DNA from 2 places in the Pantoea sp. R13S299 genome. Region 2 is predicted to be linked to the other one. Evidence: predicted binding sites of a transcription regulator. Region 2 holds the regulator's gene; the other holds the start of a gene.
The links. Region 2 encodes LexA, which represses DNA repair genes until DNA is damaged. Its sites were predicted from a motif close to TNCTGTATGTACATACAGNA; they were not measured.
Positions count from the first base shown of each region.

Region 1: a site for LexA is predicted at 3,111-3,130, ahead of ACN1CO_RS14890 (YebG family protein). Genes of this name have one in related genera too.

Region 1 covers NZ_JBLYEF010000003.1:99,876-115,473, forward strand. The annotation lists gene ACN1CO_RS14870 (amino acid ABC transporter ATP-binding protein) at 1-535, shown strand, start outside; gene ACN1CO_RS14875 (ABC transporter substrate-binding protein) at 532-1,431, shown strand; gene ACN1CO_RS14880 (non-canonical purine NTP pyrophosphatase) at 1,638-2,198, shown strand; gene ACN1CO_RS14885 (SIR2 family protein) at 2,195-2,989, shown strand; gene ACN1CO_RS14890 (YebG family protein) at 3,146-3,508, shown strand; gene licT (BglG family transcription antiterminator LicT) at 3,902-4,735, shown strand; gene bglF (PTS beta-glucoside transporter subunit IIABC) at 4,873-6,732, shown strand; partial or broken gene ACN1CO_RS14905 (glycoside hydrolase family 1 protein) at 6,745-8,139, shown strand; gene ACN1CO_RS14910 (Fic family protein) at 8,198-9,325, opposite strand; gene ACN1CO_RS14915 (methyl-accepting chemotaxis protein) at 9,848-11,788, shown strand; gene ACN1CO_RS14920 (ABC transporter ATP-binding protein) at 11,861-12,943, opposite strand; gene ACN1CO_RS14925 (carbohydrate kinase family protein) at 12,946-13,893, opposite strand; gene ACN1CO_RS14930 (carbohydrate ABC transporter permease) at 13,896-14,735, opposite strand; gene ACN1CO_RS14935 (carbohydrate ABC transporter permease) at 14,725-15,598, opposite strand, start outside.
Region 2 covers NZ_JBLYEF010000002.1:22,769-38,366, forward strand. The annotation lists gene ACN1CO_RS11080 (Na/Pi cotransporter family protein) at 1-311, opposite strand, end outside; gene ACN1CO_RS11085 (ABC transporter ATP-binding protein) at 422-1,414, opposite strand; gene ACN1CO_RS11090 (ABC transporter permease) at 1,417-2,202, opposite strand; gene ACN1CO_RS11095 (ABC transporter permease) at 2,214-3,059, opposite strand; gene ACN1CO_RS11100 (alkaline phosphatase family protein) at 3,056-3,868, opposite strand; gene ACN1CO_RS11105 (ABC transporter substrate-binding protein) at 3,889-4,950, opposite strand; gene ACN1CO_RS11110 (UTRA domain-containing protein) at 5,157-5,864, shown strand; gene psiE (phosphate-starvation-inducible protein PsiE) at 5,936-6,346, shown strand; gene ubiC (chorismate lyase) at 6,433-6,945, shown strand; gene ubiA (4-hydroxybenzoate octaprenyltransferase) at 6,956-7,840, shown strand; gene plsB (glycerol-3-phosphate 1-O-acyltransferase PlsB) at 7,903-10,326, opposite strand; gene ACN1CO_RS11135 (diacylglycerol kinase) at 10,455-10,823, shown strand; gene lexA (transcriptional repressor LexA) at 10,929-11,543, shown strand; gene dinF (MATE family efflux transporter DinF) at 11,642-12,964, shown strand; gene ACN1CO_RS11150 (CsbD family protein) at 13,131-13,343, shown strand; gene zur (zinc uptake transcriptional repressor Zur) at 13,425-13,946, opposite strand; gene ACN1CO_RS11160 (conjugal transfer protein TraF) at 14,397-15,598, shown strand, end outside.

The sequences.
Region 1 (15,598 bases), on a different contig from region 2:
GCTCTATGAGCTGAAAGAGAAGGCGATTCTGCGACAGCGCATCAACGTTGGTTACGTGTTCCAGAACTTCAATCTGTTCCCGCACCTGAGCGTGCTGGATAACCTGATTGAAGCGCCGATTGCGCATCGGCAGTTAACCAAACCGGAAGCGATAGAGCGGGCGGGCGAACTGCTGGATATTGTCGGCCTGCGCCATAAAGCCGATGCCTGGCCACGTCACCTGTCGGGCGGACAGCAGCAGCGCATCGCCATTGCGCGGGCGCTGATGCTCAATCCGCGCGTGATGCTGTTCGATGAGCCGACCTCGGCGCTGGACCCGGAGCTGGTCGGCGAAGTGCTCGACGTGATTAAAAAGCTGGCGCGTTCCGGCACCACGCTGGTGATTGTGACTCATGAGATCGGCTTTGCCCGGGAAGTGGCGGATAACGTGGTCTTTATGGTGGATGGCCGGATTGTGGAGCAGGGCAGCACGACGCAGGTGCTCAACAATCCGCGTCATGAACGTACCCGCCGTTTTCTGGCGCGCGTGTTATGAGGGCGCTGACGTTAACGGTGCTGGCGCTGATTCCATCGCTGGGTTATTCAGCCGCAGAGAAACTTGATGTTCTGCAAAACGAGACGCCGATCCATGCACCAGCAAATCCCCAGGCAATCAGTAAAATTCCGGCTGATTACCACTTTATCGAACCCGGCACGCTGACGGTGGCGACTTCTGCGACTAATTCACCACCGCTGTCGCTGCTGGCGTCTGACAATGTGACGCGGATCGGCAGCGATCCTGATATAGCCCGGCTGCTGGCGGACAGCCTGGGATTAAAGCTGAAGCTGGTGCCGGCTTCGTGGGAGGACTGGCCGCTGGGCATCAGCGCCGGACGCTATGATGTCGCGATGTTCAATATCGCCGTCACCGAAGAGCGTAAAAAGAAGTTCGATTTTGCGACCTATCGTGCCGACAATCACGCCTTTGCGGTGAAAAGCGACAGTCAAATCAGCCGGATTAATAGCCCGGCTGATATCGCCGGTAAGCGGATTATCGTTTCGTCGGGCACCAATCAGGAGCGTATATTACTGAGCTGGGATCAGCAGAACCGGGCCAAAGGTCTGCCTGCGGTGACGCCTATCTACCTTACCGATGATGCATCGGCGACGCTGACGCTGTTGTCGGGACGGGCCGATGCGATATTCGGGCCACACTCTATGGCCGCCTGGAAAGTGGCGTCACGCGGACAGACAAAGCTGGTGGGTAACGGGCCGTTTCGCGCCTGGGTTGCCGTGACCACCAAAAAGGGCAATGGCCTGGCCCCTGCGCTACAGACGGCACTGGATGGCACCATCGCGGGCGGGCAGTATCAGCAGGTGCTGGCCCGCTGGGGCGAACAGGATGAAGCCATTTCGCAATCGACGGTGAATCCACCGGGTATTGTTTACTGAGTCTGCAGAGCCGGTGGCCGCACCGGCTCTGCAGTAAAATTGCGTGTCAGAACAAGGCCGCATTGCCGCCTGGGTCTCTCTCATCCGACCGCGCGCTGCTCGCAGCGCCTCCCCGAATTGGGCTACACTCTTCAGCGTTAGTGATTTAACCTGCCCGCCTTGCGTTAAAATCGAGTGCGTGGCGGAGTAATTAACCTGGAAGCCCCATGAAAATCAGATTCCTTTCTGCCAATGAGCCAAAACTGGCTGAGGTGCGCAAAATACTCGAACCCATCGGGGTCGAAGTCCTGCCCATCGCCCGTCGCATCGAAGAAATTCAGACCGAAAACGAACTGGACCTGGTGCGCGACAAACTGACCAAAGCCTTTTCCCTGATTGGGCGACCGCTGTTTGTGGAGCATACCGGCCTCTATCTGGATGGCCTGAATGGTCTGCCCGCCGGTCTGACCCGCATCTTCTGGAACCGCCTGGACGCAGAGCGCTTTACCGCGCTGGTGCAGGGGCTCGACAGCCAGGCCGTGACGGCCAAAACGGTGCTCGGCTACTGTGATGGCCGCAAAATGTACCAGTTTTCGGGTGAACTGCGCGGTACCATCGCCGCGAAACCGGCCGGGACACGCGGCTTCCAGTGGGACTGCGTGTTTATTCCCGAAGGCTATGAGCAGACTTTTGCAGAAATGGGCGAACTCAAGAATGAGATTTCGATGCGGCGCATCGCGCTGGATCGCTTCGCCACCTTTTTAAAAACCTCGCGGGGAGTGGCATGAAACCTGAACTCAAACGCGCCTATGATTCCGGCAAACTGATTCTTTTTGCTGGTGCCGGTATTTCGCGCAATTTTGGTCTTCCCGAGTGGCATGAACTGATTGCTCATCTGGCTAACGAGCTGGGCTACGATCCAAAAATCTTCAATACCTATGGCACGCATCTGTCGCTGGCGGAGTATTACAAACAGAAAAAGGGGTCGCTTGGCCCGCTGCGTAGCTGGATGGATCGTGAGTGGCACCGCCCGGATATCGATGTCCGATCTTCTGAAATTCATACCATGATTACCCAGGGTAATTTCTCGCGTATTTACACCACCAATTACGATCGCTGGCTGGAAGCGGCACATGAAGCGCACGGCGTCCCGTATTACAAAGTGGCGAATGCCGCTGATCTGGTCTCGCTGACTGAGGATAAGCGTCACATTATCAAGCTGCACGGTGACTTTGATGATGACACCTCCATCGTCCTCGATGAGAGCAGCTATTTTGAACGGCTCTATTTTGACTCGCCACTCGACATCAAACTGACCCATGACGTGATGGGCAATTCAGTGCTGTTTGTCGGCTACAGCATCAGTGATTTCAACATTCGTCTGTTGTTCTACCGTCTGACCAAGATGTGGGGCCGCACCGGGCTGGCAACCGCCCGACCGAAATCGTACCTGTTCACCAACCGCAACAACCCGGTGGCCAAAGAGGTGCTGGGGCAGTGGGGGATCGAGGTGATCGTTTCCGAAGAGGACGATCCACGCAAAGCACTGGCGATGTTCCTCGAAGAGTTGCTGGTGTAGTCAGCGTCGTGTCCGGCAGAGAAGCGTCAGGAAAAAGAAAAAAACCTGCGCCCGGTTAAGGTTAGCTGGCGCACAACCGATAAACTCTATTCTCTGCTGGCAAAGCATAACCGGCATGATATACTGTATGTATACACAGTACCTGAGGGCGAAAAGATGGCTGTTGAAACAAAATTTGTTGTAGTCAGAAAGGGTGAAGAGAAGATGACGTTTGCCAATAAGAAAGAGGCCGATGCCTACGACAAAATGCTCGATATGGCCGAAGCCTTCACTGACTGGCTGTTACAGCATCAACCTGCACTGGATGAATCTCAGGCGGAAACGCTGGGCCTGCTGATTGCAGAGCAGAAAGATGCGGTTCAGCATATTCTGCGCACCAGCAAACTGCCGGAAGCGGCTGCCGTTTCAGAACCTGAAGCAGTAACGCATTCTCAGCCTGAAGCCGTGTCAGACGAGGGTGCGGATGAGCAGGTTGAAGAGCCTGCTGCAAAGAAAGTGCGTGCCGTCAAAGCCGCGTAACCTTCACAACGCCGGAAGCGAACCTTCCGGCGTTGCTGTTTCAAAGGGCATTTTGATTCGTTGTTCTGCCTGTTCTGTGGCAATCATTCATCATTAAACAGTTCCCCTCTCCGGTTTATCGCCATAAATTGTAACCTGCGCTTTAATTTCATCATCCTGCCCGCTCAATCCTCCTGAACAGCCTTAATTCCATCGGTTCTGATGAGCTTAAAACGGTCAAGACTTTTTAAGCTGATAAGTGGATCTCGATCGCTGTCACGCTTTTTGCCCTGACAGATTGAGGTCACGAATAAAACTGATAAAGTTCCCGGACTGGATTGTTACTGCTTAGGTAGGCAAAACCTGATTTCTGGCCTCTGCCGGACATCAGGTTTTTTTGTTTCTGGGGCTCCGATGAAAATCGCCAAAATTCTTAATAATAATGTGGTGATGGTTCAGGATGAACAGGGGCGCGAGCAGGTCGTCATGGGCCGAGGGCTGGCGTTCCAGAAGCGCGTTGGTGACAGTCTCAATAGCGCGCAGATTGAGAAAGTGTTTGCGCCGCAAAGTGATGTGCTGGTCCGTCGGCTGGAGGAGCTGTTAAACCAGATTCCACCTGAAGTGATGACCACCTGCGACCGCATTATTGATCTTGCGACACAGCGTCTGGGGAAACTACAGGAGAGCCTGTATATCACCCTGACCGACCACTGCTATTTTGCCATTGAAAGGCAGAACAAAGGTCTGCCGATTAAAAATGTGTTGCTGTGGGATATCAAACGCCTCTATCCCAAAGAGTTCGAACTGGGGCAGGAAGCCAGGGCAATCATCTCCCGTCGTCTGAATGTCGAACTACCTGAGGATGAAGCCGGGTTTATCGCGCTGCATCTGGTGACGGCACAGCTTCATAATGAAATGCCGGAAGTGATGGATGTCACCCGGGTGATGCAGGAGATCCTGCAACTGGTGAAGTATCAGTTGCAGCTGGAATATAACGAATCGTCACTGAGTTACCAGCGGTTTGTCACCCATCTGAAGTTTTTTGCGCAGCGGATGCTGACGCGAACCGTGGTCGACGATGACGATGTTTCATTGCATACGGCAGTAAAAGATAACTATCCCAAAGCCTGGAAATGCGCGGTGAAAATCGCGCAGCATTTGCAACAAAGCTATCAGCGTGAGCTGACGGCGGAAGAGATTATGTTTCTCGCCATCCATATCGAACGGGTGAGAAAAGAGGGGAAGTAAGCCCCAACAACTGGATTGTTACTGCTTAACGCAGGCAAAACCTGAGCGCGGCCTCTGAAAAGAGGTCGTTCCCGGGTTTTTTTTATTTTTGGCTCAGTCAACTGATGTCCGCGGGCATAGGTTGTAAGGAAATCGGGATGGAATATCACACGCTGGCGCAGGATATCCTTAGCCATATTGGTGGCAGGGAGAACATCGTAAGTCTGGTGCATTGTGCCACGCGGCTTCGTTTTAAACTGAAAGAAAACCACAAAGCCGATGCTGAAGGACTGAAGAAAAATCCGGGCGTCATCATGGTCGTCGAAAGCGGCGGACAGTTTCAGGTGGTGATTGGCAACCATGTTCACGATGTCTGGCAGGCTGTCCGTGCAAAAGCGGGACTGTCGGATGAGACCCCTGCATCAGCAGAGGATGAGAAGTCAGGTAACCTTTTCAGTCGGCTAATCGATGTTGTGTCCGGCATTTTCACGCCGTTTATCGGCATACTTGCCGCCTCCGGTATTCTCAAAGGTCTGCTGGCGCTGGCGCTGGTCTGCGGCTGGCTTTCTGTTGAAAGTGGTACGTATAAAATCTGGTTTGCGGCCAGTGATGCCCTGTTTTACTTCTTTCCGCTGGTGCTGGGCTACACCGCGGGTAAAAAGTTTGGCGGTAATCCCTTTATCACTATGGTGATTGGTGGAGCGCTCACTCATCCAACGATGCTTGCTGCCTTTAATGCCAGCCAGCAGACCGGGAGCATGACGGAGGCGTTTCTCGGCATCCCTGTGACCTGGTTTAATTACAGCGCGTCGGTCATCCCCATTATTCTCGCCGCGTGGGTAAGTTACTGGCTGGAAAAACAGAGCACCCGCCTGCTGCCCGCCTCCATGAAGAACTTTTTTGCGCCATTGATCTGTCTGAGCGTCACTGTGCCGCTGACTTTCCTGGTGATTGGCCCACTGGCCACGTGGCTGAGCCTGCTACTGGCCAACGGTTACCAGTGGATTTATGCGCTGGCGCCCTGGCTGGCTGGCGCCGCCATAGGGGCGCTGTGGCAGGTCTGTGTGATTTTTGGTTTGCACTGGGGGCTGGTGCCTCTGATGATCAACAATCTTGCCGTACTGGGTCATGACTCGATGCTGCCCATGCTGCTGCCTGCTGTCATGGGGCAGGTTGGCGCGGCACTGGGCGTTTTTCTGCGCAGCCGGGATGCGCGCCAGAAGATGCTGGCGGGTTCATCTGTAACTGCCGGGATCTTTGGCATTACTGAACCCGCAGTCTATGGCGTTAATCTGCCGCTGCGCCGTCCCTTTATCTTTGGTTGTGTAGCCGGTGCCATCGGCGGTGCCGTGGTCGGCTTCAGCAGTACCCACGTTTATTCGTTTGGCTTTGCCAACATCTTTACCATCGCTCAGATGATCCCGCCTGGCGGTGTCGATGCCACGTTATGGGGTGGAATTGCCGGTACGCTACTGGCGCTGATCCTGAGCTGTGTCATGACGCTGATAGCGGGAATGCCCCGTAACAGCACGGCAGACACCGCGATTCCAGTGATGCCTGGCGAAGATGACATCCTCTCACCGATGACCGGCACCGTACTGGCGCTTGATCAGGTACCGGACGCGACCTTCGCCAGTGGCCTGCTGGGACAGGGCGCGGCCATCATTCCTTCCGACAACAAAGTCATTGCGCCCTTCGCGGGTGAGGTTGCCTCGCTGTTTCAGACCCGACACGCCATCGGCCTGTTGAGTGACAGCGGTATTGAGCTGCTGATCCATGTGGGTATCGATACCGTCCGGCTCGACGGCAAACCTTTCACGGCACATGTCCAGCCAGGCGATAAGTTTAAGCCTGGCGATCTGCTGCTGGAGTTTGACCGTCAGGCCATTCTTGATGCCGGATATGACCTGACAACCCCGATCATCATCACCAATAGCGATGAGTACCGTGAGGTGATGAAAGTCGCAGGGAGCGCTGTTACTGCAGGAACATCTTTACTCAGCATCATTCATCGATAAAAGGAGAACAGGATGAAAACTTTCCCGGATTCATTTTTATGGGGCGGTGCGGTTGCCGCTAATCAGGTTGAAGGCGCATGGCGTGAAGAGGGCAAAGGCCTCTCAACCTCAGACGTGCAGCCACAGGGGATTTTTGGCCCGGTAGTGGATCGCATTGCGGGCAGCCAGAGTCTTAAAGACGTGGCGATCGATTTTTACCACCGTTACCCGGACGATATCAGACTGTTTGCAGAGATGGGATTCAGCTGTCTGCGGGTTTCAATCGCCTGGACGCGTATTTTTCCAAACGGTGACTAGCAGCAACCGAACGAGGCTGGCCTGGCCTTTTACGATCGCTTATTCGACGAGCTGGCAGCCCATAACATTACTCCGCTCGTGACCCTGTCACATTATGAAATGCCCTGGCATCTGGTTAAGCACTATGGTGGCTGGGGTAATCGTCAGGTGATTGGCTTCTTTGAGCATTATGCCCGTACGGTATTTGCCCGCTACAGGAACAAAGTCAGACTCTGGCTGACCTTTAACGAAATCAACATGTCTCTGCATGCGCCGATGACCGGCGTGGGCCTGCCGGAAACCAGCAGTCTGGGCGAAATTTATCAGGCTATCCATCATCAACTGGTGGCCAGCGCTCTGGCGGTCAAAGCCTGTCATGAGATTAACCCTGATGCCAGCATCGGCAATATGCTGCTCGGGGGGCTGGTCTATCCGCTGAGCTGTAAGCCTGATGATGTGCTGGAAGCGCTGCAGGAAAACCGGAAATGGCAATTCTTTGGCGATGTACAGTGCCGGGGAGCTTACCCTGGATATATGTTGCGCTTCTTCCGCGACAACAACATCCAACTGGATATCACGGATGACGATCGCCAGATACTGCAGTCGACCGTCGATTTTATCTCGTTCAGCTACTACATGTCAGGCTGTGTCACCGCCGATGAAGCGCTGAATGAGAAGATGCGCGGTAACATTCTGAGCATGGTGCCCAATCCCCATCTGCAGAGTTCTGAATGGGGCTGGCAGATCGACCCGGTCGGGTTGCGTACCCTGCTGAATTTGCTGTGGGATCGTTATCAAAAGCCGCTGTTTATTGTTGAAAATGGACTGGGTGCTAAAGACATTCCGGATGCAACCGGCGTCGTGCAGGATGACTATCGCATCAGCTACCTCAACGATCATCTGGTGCAGGTCCGTGAAGCCATTGAGGATGGCGTTGAAGTCATGGGATATACCAGCTGGGGGCCGATCGATCTGGTCAGCGCATCTAAAGCCGAGCTGTCTAAGCGGTACGGCTTTATTTATGTTGACCGTGATGACAACGGAGAAGGATCGCTGGCGCGCAGTCGTAAGAAAAGCTTCTACTGGTATAAAGAAGTTATTGCGACAAAAGGAGCCTCACTGAAAAGCTAATTCGTGTGCTCAGTGGTACAGCGCGGCCGCCGCGCTGTACCACCCATTCAGCTCCTGCTCAGTCCGTCTCGCGGTGTTTAACCTGATAGCGGGTGCTTCTGCCGCCGCCTTCAAGCCGGTAAAGACAGCCTTTTTCAACCAGGTCTGCCAGATGACGGGTCGCGGTAGCCTTACTCACTTTGGCCACTTTCTGATACTGACTGGCACTGATGCCCAGTTCGAAACCCTGCTCACCGCCATCTAACAGCCGGTTCAGCACTTTTACCTGCTCCGCACTCAATCCCATACCCTGATGCCGCAGCCAGAAGCGCGCCTTCATCTGCGTGCGATCGATAACGTTCATCGCCTGTTTCAGGCTCTCATCCAGAATATCAAGAAACCACACCAGCCAGCCGGTGATGTCCAGGCCGCCTTTCTGCGTCTGCTCAAGGATGCGGTAATAACCGGCACGCTGCGCCAGAATCGCGGGTGACATGGCATAGAGGCGGATACTCTGGCTGTCCGCCTGCGCCAGCGCCAGATCGGTTAACGCTCGCGTGATACGACCATTACCGTCATCAAATGGGTGCAGAGTGACAAACCACAGATGGCAAATAGCGGCGCGCAGCAGCGGGTCCAGCATCACATCATGCTGACTGCGGTTGAACCACTCAATAAACTGCACCAGCTGCGGTTCCAGTCCGTGTCGTGGTGGCGCTTCAAAATGCACGGTGGGGCGATCGATGCGGCCGGAGACCACCTGCATTGGCTCACTGCCGCGCAGCGTGCCGACGCTCAGGCGCTGCACTGTCCATTCATCCGCCGGGAAGAGCCAGTGATGCCACTGGAATAATCGGTCCAGCGTCAGTGGCTGGCTGCGGTTGTTGATCGCATCGAGCATCATCGCGGCCAGTCCCTCCGAGCGATCGGAGACCGGCCAGGGCTGCTCTTCTGTCACGCCTAACCGGCGCGCCAGCGATGAGCGCACTGACTGCACGTTGACCCGCTCCTCTTCGATGGCGGATGAGGAGAGGATATTGCTCAGCAGGGTATCGAGCGTCTGGGTGTCACTGTCTGACTGCAGGCTGGCACGGCCCAGCAGTAAACCACGCTGCTGCTGCAGATGGCGCAGGCGCGGTAACAGCACGGCATCCTGCCACTTAAATTGGGGCCAGTCCGGCTGTTGCCAGATCCAGTTCACGCTCATAATCGGCTCACAATAAAAGAGGATGAGCCGAATACAGGAGGCTATTCGGCTCATAGAATGAGTCGATAATAGCGAATATCTGGCTCACAGGCCAGTCACGCGGAATTGAGGGCAAAAAAAAGGACCCGAAGGTCCTGTTTGCTTAGCGGGAGAACTGCATAAAGGTGTCTGAATAGTAGTGAACGATCCAGGCGACATACGCTAACCAGACAACCATCCCAATAGCTAATCCTGATTTACCGATCATTGTTCTCTCTCCACTGCGATAAGGGGGCTACAGCAACTGTTGACATAAACTGACAGTAATAGCGGGCGGCAGTATTGTTGCAGATCAAAAAAAGGCCGTTCATTAGCAGAGCCACAACCCCTTTGCGATCAACTTCCCTGTATCACGCACTCTGAGACCCTCATCACGGCGGGATAAGAGCTATTAAAGTTCAAAAAAACGGCGCCGATAGATGATCTCAGGAGCACCATAACTACAAGGAGGTATTTGAGCGGGTAAATTTCAGGGGAATCACTATGGCCAGTCAGAAAACACATAAGAAAAAAATGGGTACCCGTGCGCAGATGTTAATCATGGGGGGTTTAACGATAGTGCTGGGATTTACCGTGACGATCGGGGTCCTCAGCTGGCAGTCAGGTAAAGAACAGAAAGAACTGGCCGAAAAATATCTGCAGCAAATTGCGCAGAGCCGTGGCTTACAGGTACAGCAGGAGCTGAGTCATGCCCGCGATGTGGCCAGCCTTCTCGGTCAAAGTCTGATCGCGTTACCCCGCGCCGGAATTACCGATCGCAAAGCGGTCGATAAAGTGATGGAGTATGCGCTGCGCGCCAATCCAGATTATCTGTCGATGTCAGTCATATTTGAACAGAATGCGTTTGATGGCCGGGATGCTGATTTTGCCTCACAGCCGGGTCAGGCCCCACAGGGTCGTTATGCCTTTTTTGTGGATCGTGACGCGTCAGGTAAATACGCGATGCATCCGCTGCTCTCCTATCTGACGCCGGGTCAGGGCGATTACTATCTGGTCCCGCAAAAATCACAAAAAGACACGCTGACTGAACCCTACAGTTATGCCTATAACGGCGTACCGACGCTGCTCACCTCTGTCGCGGCCGTGATTATGGATCAGGGCACCTTAAAGGCGGTTGTCACCTCTGACATCTCACTGGCATCACTGCAACAGAAAGTGAATCAGATCAAACCCTGGCAGGGCAGCGGCTATGCGCTGTTGCTCTCCAGTAACGGGAATGTGGTCTCCTCGCCGGTGAAAGATGAAGCCGGCAAACCCTGGAAAGGCGAAAAAGATGGTTTTACGACGAAAGTCGTACAGCATTTTGATGCCGTCCTGGGTGAAGACGCACTGGTCACCTGGCAGCCGGTAGTAATTGGTAACAGCGATAAACCCTGGTATCTCGGCGTCGTGGCACCGGTCAGTCAGGTGATGGCCGCCTCCACCCGACAGCTGATGTGGGCGGTGATCCTGATGGTCGTGAGCGTGATGCTGGTCGGTGCGGTGCTGGGCATGCTGTTCAGCCGTAAAGTGCTGCGTCCGATTGGCGGCGAGCCGGTTGAAGCGGCCCATATTGCGCTGGCCGTTGCCGATGGCAAACTGGATAACCGGATTGCGGTGAAAAGCGGCGATAGCAGCAGCCTGTTCTTTGCGCTTCACACCATGCAAAGCCAGCTTCGCCAGATTGTCGGACAGATTAAAGATTCCAGCGAATCGGTACGTCAGGGTGCAGGCGAAATTGCCAGCGGCAACCTCAATCTGGCGTCACGCACCGAAGAACAGGCTGCCGCGCTGGAGCAGACCGCCGCCAGCATGGAGCAGATCAGCGCCACGATTCGCCTGAATGCCGATAACGCGCAGCAGGCGACCAGCCTGACGGAGAACGCGACTCACATTGCCAGTCGCGGTGCCTCGCTGGTGGGTGAAGTGGTGCAGACGATGGCGCAAATCGATGATAGTTCGAAAAAGATCGGTGACATTACCACCATGATCAACAGCATCGCCTTCCAGACCAATATCCTGGCGCTGAACGCCGCGGTGGAAGCCGCACGTGCCGGTGAACAGGGCCGCGGTTTTGCGGTGGTTGCCTCTGAAGTACGTAATCTGGCCCAGCGCAGCGCGAATGCGGTGAAGGAGATCGGCGCACTGATTGAAGAGTCGAGCGTACGCGTCGAGAGCGGCGTCCGGCTGGTGAATGATGCCGGTAAAACCATGCAGGAGATGATGCACGCGGTGAATTCGGTGCAGGGCATTATCGGTGAGATTGTCACCGCATCAAGCGAACAGGCGCGCGGCATCAGCCAGGTAACGATTGCCGTGAATGAAATGGATGGCGTCACTCAGCAGAACGCCGCGCTGGTGCAGCAGATGTCGGCGGCCGCCAGTTCGCTGGAAGATCAGGCGCAGCAGCTGTCACAGACGGTGGAGCAGTTTCATCTGGCGTAAAGAGGCGTATGCTCTCTGAGCCAATCTCTGCGTCACAGACTAAAAAACCCGCCATCGGCGGGTTTGTTTTTATCACTGTTCCGTCAGCCGCACACCGCTGCTGGCATCAAACAGGTGCATCTTATCGGGATTCACGGTCACCGGCAGCGTGCCGCCTGGCACGGCATCACTGCGGCCGCTCAGCTGCATATGCAGCGGGAAACCCTGCCAGTTCAGGTGTAACAGCGTTGATTCACCCGTGATCTCCACAATCTTCACCTCCGCCGGTTGCCCGCTGGCATCAAAAATCAGATCGTGGGGACGTACGCCCAACGTGACGGGCTGATCGGCCTGTAGCTGCGCGGCACTGTGCCAGCGAGGCGGTAACGGCAGCCACTGCGCGCCACAGCAGACGCCAGGCAGACCGTCCTGTGTCTGGAAGCGGGCATCCAGCAGATTCATCGGTGGTGAACCGATAAACCGCGCCACAAAGGTATTAACCGGACGGTCGTAAATCGCCAGCGGCGCACCCTGTTGCACAATCACCCCTTCTTTCATCACCACAATCTGATCAGCAAGCGTCATCGCCTCGACCTGATCGTGGGTGACATAGACCATCGTGGTTTTGAAACGCTGATGCAGGGACTTAATCTCGGCGCGCAGCTCCATGCGCAACTGTGCATCAAGGTTAGAGAGCGGCTCATCGAACAGAAACACCTGCGGATTGCGCACCATCGCCCGGCCCATCGCCACGCGCTGCCGCTGTCCACCCGATAACGCCCGTGGATAACGCTGTAAGAGCTGATCGATGCCGAGAATGCCGGCGATACGGGCGATTTTGCTTTTCTGCTCCTCGCGCTTCACCTTCTTCACCTGCATGTGAAACGCCAGATTCTCGGCAACGGTGAGATGCGGATAGAGCGCATAGCTCTGAAACACCATCGCGATATCCCGGTCAGCGGGATCGAGATCGTTAATCTGCTTTTTATCCAGCATGATCGCCCCGTCAGAGACCGTATCCAGACCGGCAAGTAGCCGCAGCAGGGTAGATTTGCCGCAGCCGGAAGGACCGACCAGCACGGTAAAACTGCCGTCAGGGATGGTTAAATCCAGCGGATGGAGCACGCTCTGTTTACCGTAGCGCTTCGCCACCTGTACGAGTTCAACACTGGCCATGTTCAGCGCACCTCATTTGAAAGTTGGAGTTGTTGCCAGCTGGGATAGCGGCGCGGAGAGCTACTTATTGCCTGTGAAGCCACTTCAATGCCCCAGCGCAGCGCGGTGAGCGATGACTGGTGGTAGAGCAGCGCAGTGAGAAATCCGGCATTAAAACTGTCACCGGCACCAATGGTATCGACCACCGTCACTGGCTGACCGGCGGCAAACTGCACCGAGGCGGCAGACCAGAGACGCGCGCCCTCTGCGCCACACTTAATCACACAACCGCCACGACCACTGAGCTGAGCGGCCAGTCGTTTACCGCTTTGTTCCAGCAGGTCTGCGCCCGCTAAACCCAGCGCTTCCACCTCATTCAGCAGTAGCCAGTCACAGTCCGCTAACCAGCTCCCCATCTCCAGGCGAAGCCCATCGCTCCAGCCCGCAGGCGGCCAGCCGGTATCTACAGCCACACAGAAACCACGCTGTTGCAGCGCGGCCAGCAGCGCCGGATAGTGGTTGTAGAGTTCAAGACAGAGAAAGGTGCCGCACAGCAGCACAATGTCGCCCGGCGTCGCCTGCAATGGCAGCTGCGCCAGCACATCGTCAGCGGTCAGCACGGTGATATGGCCATGATTGCTGAGAAACGATCGTTCGTTGTCGGGATGAGTCACGCCCACCGTCAGTGAGGTTTCACAGGCATAGCGCGGCCAGTGTGCGGCACTGTGAGGAAAATGACTGGCGAGCCAGTGGCTGAAGCCGTCGTCGCCCTGATTAGCGATGGCCCGATGCGGCACCTGCATCGCCTCCAGCGCCAGCGCGCAGTTACCCGCCGATCCGCCGGGACGTAACTCGCTGTGCTGCAGCATCACTTCTGTGCCGCGCTTCGGCCAGTCGCTGAGCGTACTCATGATTAAATCGACATTAATATTGCCCACCACATAAAGCGTGGACGCGATGGTCTTGTCCATAATTATCCCTTACTTCCGCCGCTGGTGAGACCGCTGACCAGCGTCTTCTGCAACCAGATGGCAATAAACAGAGGCGGCACCGAAGCCAGAATGCCAATCGCCGCGATCAGCCCGTCATCGGTCGCGCGCCCGGCGGTAAAACCGGCAATCGCGACCGGCAGGGTCTGAGCCGAAATATTGCTGGTGAACAGCAGCGCGTAGAAAAACTCATCCCAGGCGAGCAGCCAGCCAAACAGGGCAGCAGCGCCCAGTACCGGTTTCGCCAGCGGCAGTGTGATGCGCAGCAGGACCTGCCAGAAGCGCAGGCCATCCAGTCGCGCCGCCTGTTCGATATCGCGCGGCAGCGAGTCGAACTGATTTTTGAGCATCCAGGTCAGGAACGGCAGGATCAGCGAGCAGTAGACCATCACCAGGCCGGGACGGGTGTTGAGCAGCCCCAGTTGTTGCAGCAGGAAATAGAGCGGCAGCACAAACGCCACCGGCGGCACCATGTAGATCGCCAGTGCGCCGGAAAGCCAGGCATCGCGACCGCTGTAGCGTGAGAAGCTGAACGCCGCCGGTATCGCCAGCAGCAGCGAGATTGCCGTGGCCACCGTCGCGACCAGCAAGCTGTTACCCAGCGCATGCAGGAAAATGTTGCCCGGCTGGTTCGGTGCCAGCGAAACCAGCCCCTGATAGCGGCTGAAATCCCACTGGCGCGGCAACCACTCAAGCGGCACGCGTGAAAGATCGCTGGCAGAGCTGACGCTCATCAGAAACAGCCAGCCCATCGGGGCCAGAATGCTGATGGCGACCAGCAGTGCAGCCCCATAGCGCAGCACCCGTCGTAGTTTAGTTTTCATAAGCGGAACTCCGGCGGCGCTGATGCCACAACATCAGCAGATAAAGCGTGATCAGCAGGGCGCACATCAGCGTCATCAGTATCGCGTACGCCGCACCGCTGCCGGCACGCAGATAGCTGAACGACTCCTGATAGACGAAAAAGCTCAGGGTTTTGGTGCTGTCTACCGGGCCGCCGCGCGTCATCACGTAGATGATGTCGAAGATCTTAAAGGCATCGATGGTGCGTAACACCAGCGCGACGCCGAGCGGAGCGACGATCGCCGGGAAGGTAATGGCGCGGAAACGACGCCAGGCAGACGCGCCATCCAGCCGTGCCGCCTCAAACAGATCTTCAGGGATCGACTGCAGCGCCGCCAGCACCAGCAGGGTGACCAGCGGATAGTTTTTCCAGATATCCGCGAACATCACCGCATTGAGCGCTGAATCCGGCGATCCCAGCCAGCTGCGATAGCCATCAATAATACCGAGCTGGCTGAGCAGGGCGTTGATGCTGCCGTAATCGGGGTTGAAGTTGAGCCGCCACATCATCGCGTTGACGATGGTCGGCAGCGCCCACGGCAGAATCACCAGCACCCGCAGCACATTGCGACCCACGAACTTCTGATTAAGCAACAGCGCCACCAGCACGCCGATGATTCCTTCAAAGGTGACCGAGACCAGGGTGAAGTAGAGCGTGCGCCAGATCGATGCCCGAAAGTCGGGATCGCTGAGCGCATAGAGATAGTTTTCCAGCCCAATCCAGGCAGGCGTTTCACCGCTGCCAATCAGCGCAGCGTCGGTAAAACTCAGCCAGATGGTACGTAGCAGGGGCCAGGCGGTAAGCAGCAGCATCACCAGCAGCATGGGTGCCAGTAGCACCCAT
Region 2 (15,598 bases):
AGATCAAAGGTCAGGATTCGCGCCATGATGGCTGTACCGACATCCGCGCCCAGAATCACCACCAGCGCGGGCGTCAGGCTGACCAGATTCTGCGCCACAAAAGAGGTGACCAGCAACGTCGTGGCATTGCTGCTCTGCACCAGCGTGGTCACGCCAATGCCCGCCAGAAACGCCATCGGTTTTTTTTCAATGCTGCGGCTCAGCACGCGCCGCAGATCGGCACCGTAGACCCGCATGATGCCGGTTCGTACGATATGCGTGCCCCAGACCAGCAGGGCCACCGCAGAGAGTAGATTAAGCAGGGTTAACACGTGGTGTCGCTCCTCGTTTGTCAGGCCTCAAGCAGCACAGACTGCCAGCCTGACAGAGAGAGCAATCTGTGAAGGGGATTGCCGTGCAATGCGTGATTTTTTCCTGTGTTTTAAGCAACCTGGCGCAAAGTCGACATCTCTAATTGTAGACCAATCTTCCTGCCAGCGGGATGCAAATCCGCCGCCGATCGGTTAAGCACATCCACCGAAAGCTCCACGTCATGGGCCCGGATACGATAGCGGATCACATTACCCAGCAGGCTGTGACTGAGGATTTCCGCAGGAATGCCCTGGCCTGGTGCGGTGAACAGCATCGATTCCGGGCGAATGGCGACCTGGCTGTTGAAAGGCTGGCCGGTCAGGCGCGTCGCCTGTTCAGCGCTAAGCAGGTTGTAGTTGCCGATAAATCCGGCAGCAAAAAGATCGACCGGCTGGGTATACAGCGCTTCGGCATCGCCGTTCTGCACGATTTTGCCCCGGTTCATCAGCACGATGCGGTCAGAGAGCGTCAGCGCCTCCTCCTGATCGTGGGTGACGAACAGGGTGGTGAGATTCAGCTCGCGCTGGATGCGGCGGATTTGATCGCGCAGATGGCGACGGATACGTGCATCCAGCGCCGACAGCGGCTCATCCAGCAGCAGCAGACGCGGACGCGTCACCAGCGAACGCGCCAGCGCCACGCGCTGACACTGCCCGCCTGACAGCTGATGCGGATAACGACGCGCATAGTCGCTGAGTTCAACCAGATCCAGCACCTCCAGCACCCGCTGGCGGATCTGCGCTTCAGGCAGTTTCTGCATCTTCAGGCCAAACGCGACGTTCTTCTCCACCGTCATGTTAGGAAACAGCGCATAACTCTGGAACACCATGCCGATGGCGCGTTTCTGCGGAGCCAGCGGCACGATATCTTTGCCTTCCAGGCGGATTTCACCGCTGTCGACGCCGGTTAATCCCGCCAGACAGCGCAGCAGCGTCGATTTACCGCAGCCGCTGGGGCCGAGCAGGGTGACAAATTCCCCTTCAGCGGCACTGAAATCGATCTGCTCGAAAATGGGCGTCGGTCCATAGGACTTGTTCAGCTCTCTGACCTGAAGGTAACTCATATTCAGCCTCGTTCTGGATTCAGGGCGTTGGCCAGCCAGGTGACCAGCAGCACCACAAAGAAGTAGGAGATCACCAGCGCGCTGGTGAAGTGACCGCTGCCGTTACGCATATTGAAGAGGTAAACCTGCAGGGTTTCATAGCGGTTGCCGACCAGCAGGTTAGCGAAGACAAATTCGCCAATCAGGAAGGAGAATGAGAGCAGCACGGCAATCAGCATCCCTTTGCGCAGGTTAGGCAGCACCACCCACAGTGCAGCCTGCCAGGTGCTGGCACCCAGCAGTTGTGCGGCATCGATCAGCTCTTTCAGGTTGATGGCCTGCATATTGTTTGCCAGCGCCCGGTAGATAAAGGGCAGCGCGATGGTGAAATAACAGCCGATTAAGATCCATGGCGTGCCGGTCAGCATCAGCGGTGACGACGAGTAGAGCTGAAGTAATCCCACGGATGACACCACCGGCGGCACGGCGAAAGGCATCAGGATCAGGATGTTCATCACCGAATCCAGCCGTGGAAAATAGTAAGCGATTACAAACATGGCAGGCAGCACCAGTACCAGTGAGAACAGCAAGGCGCCAAAGCAAATCAGCAGCGAATGACCCAGCGCTGTCAGAAAACGCGGGTCGCTCCAGAGCTGGATGAACCACTTCAGGCTGTAGCCCTGCGGCAGAATGGTATTACTCCAGTCGGACGAGATCGCATAGAGCAGCGTAGCCAGCAACGGCAGCGCCAGCAGGGTAAAGAGTAACCCGACCATGATCCGGTGATAGAGGTGCTCAGCACGCGACATGACGGCTCCTTTCATGGCTGTTTCGCATTGAGATAGCTGCGGCGCACCAGATACTGCTGCACCAGGGTGATGAGCGCCATAATGGCCACCAGCAGCATCGCCAGCGCGCTGCCGGTGTTGGGATCAAGCGAGATATCACCCGAGACCAGCGCGGCGATGCGTACCGGCACCACGTTGAAATTACCGGTGGTGAGGGCGTAAATCGTGGCGTAAGCGCCCAGCGCATTCGCCAGCAGGATGACAAAGGTTCCGAGCAGCGCCGGGAACAGAATCGGCAGGCCGATATGCCACCAGTAGCGCCAGCGGCTGGCACCCAGCAGTGCAGCGGACTCCTGCCACTCTTTTTTCAGCCCGTCGAATGCCGGATAGAGCAACAGCACGCCCAGCGGGATCTGGAACCAGGTGTAAACCAGCACCATGCCGTTGCGCGAGAAGAGCCGGAAGCTCTCAATCACACCATAATGGCGCAGCAGCAGCGTCAGGCAGCCGTTCAGCCCCAGCAGAATCACAAAGGCAAACGCCAGCGGGACTCCGGCAAAGTTGCTGGTCATGTTGGTAAAGGAGATAAGAAAGCGCTGCAGTCGTCCGCCGCCGAGCTGATGCAGCGAATAGCCGGTGACCAGCGCAATCAGTAATCCCCAGATGCTGGACCAGATCGAGATATCCAGCGAAAAGCGAAATGCCTGCTGGTAGAACGGTGAGGTGAGAATGTCGTGATAGTTATCCCAGCCCCACTGGCTGTTCATGTCACTCCAGAAGCTGTTGATGGCAATCCACAGCAGCGGTGCCAGCTGAAAGGCGACCCAGAACAGGGTGAAAGGTAACAGCAGCAGCAGTGCGAATCCTTTTCCCTTCATCTTTGTGACTCCGCCAGCAGGCCGCGACAGACCGGCTTGTCATGCGCCACTTCAAGCAGTTCACACAGCGTGCCGCACAGGTCGGTCTGCTGTGGGGCAAGGTCAGGCTGCAGCGAGAAAGCGTGGCCAAAGACAAACAGCGGCACCGTGGTCTCCTCTGGCAGAATTCCGCCATGGGAGCGATCGTCATTCATGCCGTGATCGGCGGTCACCATCACCTGATAGCCCTCGGCCAGCCACAGCGGCATCCACTGCGACAGCAGGCCGTCGGCGATGCGCGCCCGGTTGCGATACTGCGGCGAGGAAAGTCCCGACTTATGACCGGCATCGTCGATATTCATCGGGTGGATCAGCAGAAAATCGGGATCGTGACGCAGCCGCAGGCTCTCTGCATCTTCAAACAGGTGCGAATCGGGATAGCTATCGTCAGAATAAAAATGGCCGAACTGAATGGGCAGGTCCGGCGCGTCGGTATGACGATCGCGCGCCGGAACGAACGGGGTGCGGTTATAAAGCTCACTCACCCAGTGGTAGGCCGCCGCCGCTGTCGTCAGTCCCGCCGCTCGCGCAAAGTGAAACACGCTGCGTTCGCGACTTAACCGGCTGACGCCATTATGAATAATGCCGCTTCTGACCGGCGGAACCCCGGTCAGAATGCACTCATAAAGCGGACGCGACAGTGACGGTAATTCGCAGGTCATACGGTAATAGAACCCGTTGCCCTGCGAACATTCGGCATGCAGGTAACCCATTGCATGTTGTGCGACCTGATTGCTCAGGCCGTCCAGCACTACCAGGATGGTCTTCATTCCGTTCTCCCTGCCGCGAATTACTGCTGCATATTGATGATGACGTTTTCCTGCCACAGGCGCGGCAGCATTTTCGACGATTTATCCCAGGCAGCCTGATCCTTAACCGGACGGGCATTTTTATATTCTGACTGTGGCAGCAGGCGAGCCTGAACGTCCGCTGGCATCGTCAGATGCTCGGCACGAATCGGGCGCGCATAGCCTTTAGCCAGATTGATCTGTCCCTGGTCTGAGAAGATATATTCGCGCGTCAGTTTTGCGGCGTTAGGGTGTTTCGCATATTTGTTGATGATGGTGGTGTAGCCAGAGGTCACTGAACCGTCCGATGGGATCACCACTTCGTAGCGGTTTTTGTCGATCTGGTCACGGTAGTTCAGGGCGTTAAAGTCCCACACCACCGCCATCTGCACTTCGCCTTTTTCGATGTTAGCGATCACCGGATCGGTCACGCCAAGACGACCCTGTTTGGCCAGATCGGCAAAGAACGCCAGCGCCGGTTTCAGGTTCTTCTCATCACCGCCTAAAGCGTAGTTGGCAGCCAGTACGCCGTTAGCCGCCTGAGCAGCCACACCGACGTCACCGATAGTAACCACATACTTACCTTTCTTCAGATCGGCCCAGCTGTGGGGGATGTCTTTAACCTGCTGCTTGTCGATAAGAAACGCGATAGTGCCGGTATAAGCCAGCGCCCAGTTACCGTCTTTGTCCTTGGCCCAAGCCGGAATTTGATCCCAGTGCGTCGGTTTATAGGGCTGGGTCACGCCCTTAGCCACAGCGATGGGGCCAAAGGCAGCGCCCACGTCACCGATGTCAGCGCTGGCATTCTCTTTCTCTGCATCGAATTTCGCCAGCTCCTGCGCCGATGACATATCGGTATCGCTGTGCTTAAGACCATATCTGGTGCTGATGTCGTTCCAGGTATCTTTCCAGTTGGCCCAGCTGTCCGGCATCCCGACGCTGTTGACCTGACCTTCACTGCGCGCGGCTTTTTCCAGCGCGGCGAGGTCGTTATCGGCGGCCTGCGCAACGGGCAGGGTGAGGACTACAGCACTGGCTACTACAGAGGCGATAAACGCTTTCATCTCAGTTGCTCCGGGTGTAAGTTGATGGGCCTGGCTGGTCTAGTCCAGCAAGAACCGAGCCAATGTAGCCCCTGTATATGAACGATTTATGACAAAGCGGTGCGGTGCGCGGGATAGGCGACAAGAGACGTGACGCGTTTGCCCGTCACAGGCGTGTTTACCTGAACAGTAAGAGTGCGGAGTCGCACCAAAATGAGGCTACTGTTGTGGAGTCGATAGCACTCAAAACGGCGGATGCGATTGCCAGCGTACTGCTGACGCGCATTAAGGCGGGTGAGTTCAGCGGCGGGCGACTGCCGTCGGAGCGTGCCTTAAGCGAGGCGTTCAGCACCACGCGGATTACTCTGCGGGAAGCGCTGGGCAAGCTGGAAGCGCAGGGGATGATCTACCGGGAACTGCGTCGTGGCTGGTTTATCGCGCCGCCGCGCTTAATCTACAACCCGCTGCATCACAGCCACTTTCATGCCATGGCGAGGGAGCAGGGACGGCAGGCGACCACCGAGGTGATCGCCGCTGAACAGGTTGCGGCGCACGATAGCGTAGCGACGGCACTGCGACTGGCACCCGGTTCGGCGGTTTACTGCATCCGCCGCCTGCGGCGCATCGATGGGCGCGCGGTGCTCTATGTTGAACACTACCTCAATCCGCGTTTTTTCCCCGGGCTGCTCGATGAAGATCTGACCCGTTCCCTGACCGATCTCTATGACCAGCGCTACGGTATTCGATACGGCGGCGCGCGCTTCACTATTCTGCCCGGTCCGTTACCGGAGGTTGCTGCACCCACGCTGAATGTGGCTCCGGGCAGCCCCGGCTTGCTGATTACCCGTATCAACCGCAACCAGCAAAAAGAGGTGATTGACTGCGACTGTGAATACTGGCGCTACGATGCGCTCTGTGTGGATGTGGAGGCCTGAGGAGTTATTGTGATTTGCATCACACTCGCGCATGATACTGCGCGCTAATAACTCCTTTTTAAAGGTGCAACATGAGTGACAAAAATCCTTTGGCCCGCCACCTTGCAACGGTACTGCAATGGGTGCTGAATCTGGGTCTGCTGAGTCTGGCGATCATCCTGATCGTCTTTTTAGGCAAAGAAACTATCCATCTGGCAAACGTGCTGTTTAACACCGGCGAGCAGGCTTCCTCCTATCTGCTGATTGACGGAATCGTTATCTATTTTCTCTATTTCGAATTTATCGCCTTGATTGTTAAGTATTTTCAGTCGGGTTATCATTTCCCGCTGCGCTATTTCGTCTATATCGGCATCACGGCTATTATCCGCCTGATCATCGTCGACCATAAAAATCCCTTCGATACGCTCTGCTACTCTGCGGCGATTCTGATTCTGGTGATCACCCTGTGGCTGGCAAACAGCAACCGGCTGAAACGCGAGTAATCCCCCTGCCGTCTGACACGACGGCAGGTGTTCGCATCGCTTCTCTGCGCTAAACTAGCGACCTGAAAATTATCGGGAGTGGTGCTATGTCGCAAGACGCACTCAGCTTATTACGTTCGCTCAACTGGCTTTCTCCGTCGCAGGGTACCCTTGCGCCGCCCTTGCTTGACTGGCTGATGGAGGAGGACTCAATGACGCGCCGTTTTGAACAGCATTGTCAGCGAGTCACAGTTCAGCCGCTGCGCGAAGGCTTTATCGATGCCAGCGAGTTGGGTGAGGAAAGGGCGCTGTTGCCAGACGATGAACGCTTCTGGTTGCGTGAAGTGCTGCTGTTCGGCGACGATCAGCCCTGGCTGGCGGGTCGCACTCTGGTGCCGGAAAGCACCCTCAATGGTCCAGAGGCGATGCTGCAACAGCTGGGCACCCGTCCTCTGGGTCGCTATCTCTTCTCCTCGTCGACGCTGACCCGCGATTTTATTGATCCGGGCCAGGTGGAGGGATTGTGGGGACGGCGTTCGCGCCTGCGTCTCTCCGGCAAACCGCTGCTGCTGACTGAACTGTTTTTACCGGCATCGCCGCTCTATCGCGATCTGGTCTGAGGATCCTGTGGTGCAAAATAGCTTAAGTATGAATAAGTGGCGGGCCTATGCTCGCCTGATGCGAATCGACAAACCCATCGGTACGCTACTGCTGATGTGGCCAACATTCTGGGCCTTATGGCTGGCTGACATGTCGATTCCGCCGCTGCCGGTGCTGGCGGTATTCGTGGCCGGGGTGATTGTGATGCGTGCGGCCGGTTGTGTGATCAACGACTACGCCGATCGCAAAGTCGATGGACATGTTGAGCGCACGAAGCACCGGCCACTGGCCAGCGGCGCAGTCAGTGCAAAAGAGGCTAAGCTGCTGTTCGTGATTCTGGCGCTGGTGGCGTTTGCGCTGGTGCTGACCATGAATCTGATGACGATTATGCTCTCCGTCGTGGGGCTGGCGCTGGCCTGGGTCTATCCCTTTATGAAGCGCTATACCCATCTGCCGCAGGTGGTGCTGGGGGCCGCGTTTGGCTGGGCGATTCCCATGGCCTGGTCCGCAGTTAGTGAGTCCTTACCTCTGGTCTGCTGGCTGGTCTTTATCGCGAACATCTGCTGGACGGTCGCTTATGACACTCAGTATGCGATGGTCGACAGGGACGATGATCTGAAGATTGGCGTGAAATCGACGGCGATTTTGTTTGGCCGTTTCGACAAGCTGATCATTGGTCTGCTGCAGCTGGCGACGCTGCTGCTGATGGCGCTGGTGGGGATGATGCTGCATCTGAATGGAGCCTTCTACTGGACGCTGCTGCTGGCGGCTGCGCTGTTTGTTTATCAGCAGAAGCTGATCGCCGGGCGCGAACGCCAGCCCTGTTTCCAGGCTTTCCTGAATAATAACTACGTCGGGATGGTGCTGTTCCTGGGCATACTGATGAACACGCCGCCGTTCAGTCAGCTGTTCTGATAGAGCGTTTTGGGCATAAAAAAGGCGACCTCATGAGGTCGCCTTTTTACTATGCGCGGGGGTCAGTCGTGCGCCACCGCGGTTTCAATCGTCATGCGGACATCGCTGGTGACCAGGTCAGCCAGGATATGCCAGGTCGCCAGAGTCTGCGCGACATCGGCATCACCGCTGTCGCTGATATATCCTTCATCGCGCAGCGTCAGTACCAGCGAGGTAAAGACTGCTTTGTCGAAGAACTCCGGCGCATTGATCCCGTGCAGCACCGACAGACGCTGTGCCAGCGTCCGGCTCTCTTTCTCCAGCGTGCCACGGTTAATCGTCGGCTTGGCGCTGAGAATCGAGAAGGTAATGGCATAACGCTGCAGCGTTTCGCGCACACCGGCAGCCAGCAGCTGCAGCGTACGATAGCGCGCTGCGGTAAAGCGCAACTCACCGGCTTCGAAGGTAATCAGGCCCTGACGCGCCAGCTCCTGACTCACATCAGTCAGCAGTTGTGGCAGCTCATCGGTCTGCCAGCGCAGGAACAGTTCACTCTTCAGCATCGGATAGATCAGGCTCACCTGACGCAGCAGTTCTGCTTCGGTCAGCGTCTGATGCTGCTGAACAATGGCGGCAATCAGCGACGGCATTACCAGCATGTGATGAATGTTGTTGCGATAGTAGGTCATCAGCACGGCCTGCTCACGCGGCAGAATGATGATGTCGCCAATGCTGTCCTTTTCACTCTCAAACTTATTCATACCCAGGGCGTGATCCAGCAGCGCTTCTGCGGAAAGATCGGGTACGGTCGCGTTTGGCGAATAAGGCACATTGCGCAGCAGCTGGGTATAGCACTCCAGCTGTTCAATCAACTGTTCACGGGTTAGTGAGCGCTGACGTGACGCCAGCAGCGCCGTCACACAGAGGTTCATGGCGTTGGCCGCGCCCGCTTCATTGATACGCACCATCAGGCTGGCCGCGATATCATTGACGGTCGGCGTTAACCAGCTCGGACGCTGCGGCTCAATCGGATCGATCGCATCGCGCCATTCCGGCACCCGTTTGTTGAGATAGTTGACCAGCGGCAGCGGCTCGCCAAAGTTAACGTAACCCTGGCCGAGATTGCGCAACTTGCGTAAGCCGCGCACCATCTGCATGAAGCCCTCTTTCTCTTTTGCCGCACCGCGCAGTTCTTTGGCGTACGTACCCACTTCCATCACATGCTCATAGCCAATGTAGATCGGCACCAGCGTGATTGGACGATTGCCGCCGCGCAGCATCGCCTGCAGCGTCATGGCTAAAGTGCCGGTTTTAGGGTCCAGCAGGCGACCGGTACGTGAACGGCCCCCTTCAACAAAGTATTCAACCGAATAGCCGCGGGTGAACAGCTCGCCGAGATATTCGCGGAATACCGTGGCGTAGAGCTTATTGCCTTTAAAGGTACGACGAATAAAGAAGGCGCCCAGACGACGGAAAATCGGGCCGGCTGGCCAGAAGTTGAGATTGATACCGGCTGCAATGTGCGGCGGCACCAGACCCTGATGATAGAGCACATAGGAGAGCAGCAGATAATCCATGTGGCTGCGATGGCAGGGCACATAGACAATCTCGTGGCCATCCTGCGCCAGCTGACGAACCTTTTCGCCGCCATTGACGTTGATGCCCTGATAGAGACGACTCCAGAGCCAGCCCATGACACGGTCGGTGACGCGAATGGCTTCGTAGGAGAAGTTTGCAGCGATCTCCTCCATCATCTCGACGGCATTCTGCTGCGCTTTCTCATGAGAGATTTTCTTGCTGCGTGCTTCATCTTCGACGGCTTTTTCAATCGCTTTGGATTGCAGCAGACGATTAAACAGATCCTGACGCGCCGGTAAACGCGGGCCAATCGCCGCCAGTCGCTGACGGGCAAAATGGATGCGTGCCACACGAGCCAGCTTCTGAGCAATCGACTTATCGGTACCGTGCTCCGTGGCCATGCGGCGCAGCGAGACGGTTGGCGAGAAGCGGACGAAACTGTCGCGTCCATGCCAGATCACGGCAAAGAACTTCTGCACGCCGTTCAGCAACCGCAGATGTGGCGTGGGTTCGCCCTGGACTTCACGTCCTGGTGCGCGGCCAAACATCACGGTGACCGGCAGCATCTGAATATCGAGCTTAGGGTTATTGCGATGCAGGTCCAGGTAATCGTGAAAAATTTTCACCGATTCCACGCTGGGCACAAAATAGGGGAAGACGCGCGGGCCATCATGGATAAACACGTGGCGCGGCAGCAGTGAACCATCAATCTCCAGCGGAGAAAGCGGGTCGGGCAGATGATGCCGCAGACACTGTGCGCGTAAAGTCAGTAAGTCGGCCTTCGAATCGTAAGGCAAAACATACATAATAGGTCGGGTCGGATCCAGACCATGTTCAGACACGGGATCGGCCGGAATGGCCTTACTTTTTACCAAAAACGACAGTGGTAAATTAAGCAATTTGTAATAGAGTTTACGCCAACCTGACATAGACAACATGAAGCCTCTTGTTAGCAAAGCGCCGCAAGCATAGCAGAAAGTGCAGCGAAGATCTGTGGTGGTGCCAATTGCACGCAGCCCAGACATTGACGTCAATCCGATGAAAGGGTTCTCACATCATGGCAAATAATGCCACCGGACTTATCAGAATAGTAAAAGCCGCAGGTTACTCATGGCAGGGACTGCGCGCCGCCTGGCAACATGAAGCGGCGTTTCGCCAGGAAGCACTGGCTGCGCTGGCCGCTATTATTATCGCGTGCTGGCTGGATGTCGATGTGATCTCCCGCATCCTGATGATTGGCGCGGTGGTACTGGTCGTCATTGTCGAAATCCTCAATAGCGCCATTGAAGCGGTGGTTGACCGTATTGGTCAGGAGCACCATCCCCTGGCGGGCCGGGCAAAAGACATGGGCTCGGCGGCGGTGCTGATCAGCATCATACTGGCCCTGTTTGTCTGGGTCGCGCTGCTCTGGACACATTTGCGATAAGCCTTCCACAACGCGCCTCAGGGCGCGTTTTCACTGACAATCGGTTTCCATTTCACCAATACCTGTATATACTCACAGCGACTGTATAAACAACCAGGGGGCGGGATGAAAGCATTAACCAGCAGGCAGCAGCAGGTCTATGACCTGATTCGCGACCATATTTCTTCAACAGGCATGCCGCCTACGCGTGCAGAGATTGCCGCGCAGCTGGGCTTCCGCTCGCCGAATGCGGCAGAAGAGCATCTGAAAGCGCTGGCGCGTAAAGGCGTCATCGAGATCGTTTCCGGTGCATCGCGCGGTATTCGTCTGTTAATGGAAGAAGAAGTTTCAGAAGGGCTACCGCTGATTGGCCGGGTTGCTGCCGGTGAGCCGATCATGGCGCAGGAACATATCGAAACCCACTACAAAGTGGATCCGGGCCTGTTCAAGCCTTCTGCCGACTTCCTGCTGCGCGTCAGCGGAATGTCGATGAAAGATATCGGGATTATGGACGGCGACCTGCTCGCAGTACATAAAACCCAGGATGTGCGCAATGGCCAGGTTGTCGTTGCCCGCATTGATGATGAAGTGACCGTTAAACGCTGGAAAAAGCAGGGTGCTATCGTGCATCTTCTGCCGGAAAACAGCGATTTCGACCCGATTGTTGTCGATACCCGTGCACAGTCGCTGACCATTGAAGGTCTGGCGGTTGGCGTGGTCCGTAACGGCGAGTGGCTCTGATTCTGAGGGCTGCGTGCATTCGCCTTTTCTGATGCTATTCTGTCTGCCCTAATTTTGTCGCCTGCTTAACTGCAGCGACACTGAGCACGGAACGGCGAATGCGCTTTATCACGGCAACGGATAAAAATCTCTGGCGGCTTGCGCTGCCGATGATCCTTTCAAATATCACCGTTCCTTTACTGGGAGTGGTCGATACTGCAGTTATTGGTCATCTCGACAGCCCTGTCTATCTTGGCGGGGTTGCGGTCGGGACCACAGTGACCAGTTTCCTCTTTATGCTGCTGCTTTTCCTTCGAATGAGTACCACTGGCCTGACGGCTCAGGCGTTTGGTGCGGGTGATAAAACCGCTCTGGCACGCGCGCTGACGCAGCCGCTGATTATTGCGCTGCTGGCTGGTGTACTGTTCATCGCTTTACGTTATCCCATTATTCAGCTGGCGACCCATCTGGTTGGCGGCAATCCTGATGTTCTGGAACAGGCGGCGCTGTTTATTCAGATTCGCTGGCTCAGTGCGCCTGCCACCCTGGCAAACCTGGTGATTCTGGGCTGGCTGCTGGGCGTGCAGTATGCGCGCGCGCCGGTGATCCTGCTGGTGGTGGGCAATCTGGTTAACATCGTGCTCGATCTCTGGCTGGTGATGGGGCTGCACTGGGGTGTTGCGGGTGCGGCAACCGCCACGGCGCTGGCGGAGTACATCACGCTGGTCGTCGGCGGCATCATGGTCTGGCGGGTGTTAAAGCTGCGCGGTATTACGTTAAGCCTGCTGAAACAGAGCTGGCGCGGTGACAGCGGTCGGCTGCTGCGACTGAACCGGGATATCATGCTGCGCTCTCTGATGCTGCAGCTCTGTTTCGCCTCGCTGACGGTGCTAGGCGCGCGGCTGGGTCCGGATGTGGTGGCGGTTAACGCGGTATTACTGATGTTCATTACCTTTACGGCCTACGCGCTGGATGGCTTTGCCTACGCGGTTGAAGCGTTTGCCGGTGAAGCGCATGGCGCAAAAGATGGCAGTAAATTGCAGCACGTCTGGCACTCCGCCTGTCGGCAGGCAGTGGTGGTGGCGCTGTTTTTCTCACTGATCTATGCCATTTTTGGCCCGCAGATCGTTACCCTGCTGACCTCTCTTCAGTCACTCCAGCAGACTGCTGACCGCTACCTGGTCTGGCAAATAATCATGCCGCTGATCGGCGTCTGGTGTTATCTGCTGGATGGGATGTTCATCGGGGCGACGCGCGGACGCGAGATGCGTAACAGCATGGTCGTGGCGGCGGCAGGCTATTTTCTGACGCTGCTCAGCGTACCTGTGCTGGGCAACCACGGCCTGTGGCTGGCGGTGACGGTTTTCCTGGCGCTGCGCGGCCTGTCACTGTGGCTCATCTGGCGTAAGCACTGGCGTCAGAACAGCTGGTTTGACGCCTGATCCTGCGGGGGCCGATTCAGGGCGATACAGATTATTCCGTATTATTCCGCGGTTATTAAATTAGCTACTACAATTAACTTTAAGCAGCGCAGTTAACCAGCGCTTTATATCGTTATTTTGTTAAGTAGCAAGATAATAATTAAACCCCGAGAATTGGAGGTCTGCCATGAATAAAGACGAAGCGAGCGGCAACTGGAAGCAGTTCAAAGGCAAAATGAAAGAGAAATGGGGCAAGCTGACCGACGATGATATGCAGGTTATCGAAGGTAAACGCGATCAGCTGGTCGGTAAAATCCAGGAACGTTACGGTTATGCGAAAGATGAAGCAGAGCGCGAAGTAACGGACTGGGAAGGTAAGAACAAAGATCACCGCTGGTAATCAGGGACTCTGATAATCAGCTTAATGCCTTCCGGTGCGCCCGCACCGGCACAGGGATGAAAATGCACAAGGATGTGCAGATTACCCGCGTTTTCCCCGCTTTTTACCCTCATCCTGATGATCGTGTTCGCAGCTTTCATGATGCGTACAGGCTTCAACCGCAGCACAACTTTCACATAAACCATGCGCTTCAATCACGCTGTGGCGTAACGCAAACTGCGCTTCACCCGCCAGCGTTGCGATAATCTTCTCCACGCCCTGCGCCTGCTTTTCTGTAACGGCGGCACAGCGATCACAGACCAGCATCACCGACGTATGGGCTGGCGCTTCAAAGTGGTGACACATGACGTAGCTATTGTTGGACTCTACCCGATGAATGAAACCCTGCTCCAGCAGAAAATCCAGCGCACGATAGACGGTAGGGGGTTTAGCCTGCGGTTCGCTGACGCGGAGCTGATCCAGCAGATCGTAGGCGCTGATTGAGCCGGGCTGCTCGGCCATCAGACGCAACACTTCAGCACGCTGCGAAGTCAGACGCACACCGCGCTGCAGGCACATTTTCTCGGCCTGAATCAAAATTTGCTGCGACGTCATGTTGGTCATGAAAATTCTCCGCTGGATAAGTGATGTTATTTTATCACACATAGTTTCGCGGTGCTGAGGTTGGTTTTCGCCTGAAAAAACAGCATTATTTGCCTGATAAAGCAGCATATTTAGAATTTCAGCCGTCTTCTATCTCAAATCTGACGACAAATCAGATCCATTCTGAATCCACCTGAAGCGGAATTTGTTGGCATTTTGCTTTGCATCTCACTGAGTTAAGAAGTAATGTTCAGAAAGGCTTAAGAAAAGTCTGGCATTATTTGAAATGCCCCTACGCAGTCTGAACTATTACAACGGTTTTTTGATTGGAAAACGTCCAATCCTTTGAATTAAGGCACTGTTTCCTTTGAATTCACAGCAATAACGCGTTAGCCAGGGTTCACAATAGGGCTAACAAACTATTCAGTCGTTGAATGTTTCAATGACAATTTCTCAGGTGATGGCAGGCAAATGGTGAAAAAATCCGCTCAACGTTCAGCGCTGAAGTACTCCGCTGTAGCGACCGCGCTTTTCCTTTCTTCTTCCGCCATGGCGGCAGGGACCTGGTATGATGCACGTAATGACGCCATGGGCGGCACCGGCGTAGCATCCTCTGTCTATGGCTCCGCAGTGCTGGCGAACCCGGCATTGATGACGCGTGCTAAACCCGACGATAACGTCAGCATTATTGTTCCTTCAGCGGGCATTCAGGTGACTGATAAAGATAAGCTGATTGATAAAGTCGATGATATTACGGACACCGTGGATCGTTATCGCACGGTGCTGGGTAACCTAACACCAGCGGATTTCTTCCGTGCTAACTCTGAACTGCGCGCTGCCTCAGGTGATGTGGCCAACAAACTCAGCGATTTGCGCGGTAATAAAGCCGACGGCAGTGCGGGTGCGGCCATAGCTGTTACGATCCCCAATGAAACGCTGCCTTTCGCCTTTATTACCAAAGCCTACGGAACGGCACACGTCCGCGCCAACGTGGTCCAGAGTGATATCGACTATCTGCGTAGTATAGAAAACGGGGCATTCCCACGTCCAGGCGATCAAAATAACCTTCGCTCCAGTGCGAATGGCTTAGCGGCACTGACCATTGATTATGGTGTGGCGGTGGCGCATGAGTTCACCATCGCTGGTCAGCCGGTATCGGTGGGCGTGACGCCGAAAGTGCAGAAAACCTCGCTCTATAACTACACGGCCAGCATCTATAACTACGACAAGAGCGACATCAACAATAGCCAGTATCGCAGCACCGATACCGGTTTTAACGTTGATGCCGGTCTGGCGACCACCTTTGCTGAAAACTGGACGCTGGGTGTGACCGGGCAGAACCTGGTTTCGCGCGATCTGCAGACCAAAGAGGTCAACGGTTACCGCGATACCTACCAAATTCGCCCGCTGGTCACCACCGGTCTGTCCTGGGATAAAGGTCCGTTTACCGTGACGGGCGATGTGGATCTGACTGAAACCAAACGCTTCAAAAGCCAGGATAATAGCCAGTATGCGGCTGTGGGCGCGGAATATCGCGTACTTGACTGGCTACAGCTGCGTGGCGGTTATCGTGCGGACATGCGTTCTCACGACGAAAATGTCGTCACAGCAGGTTTCGGTGTGTCACCGTTTAACAAAGCCGTCCATCTGGATCTGGCTGGCTCAGTGGGTGC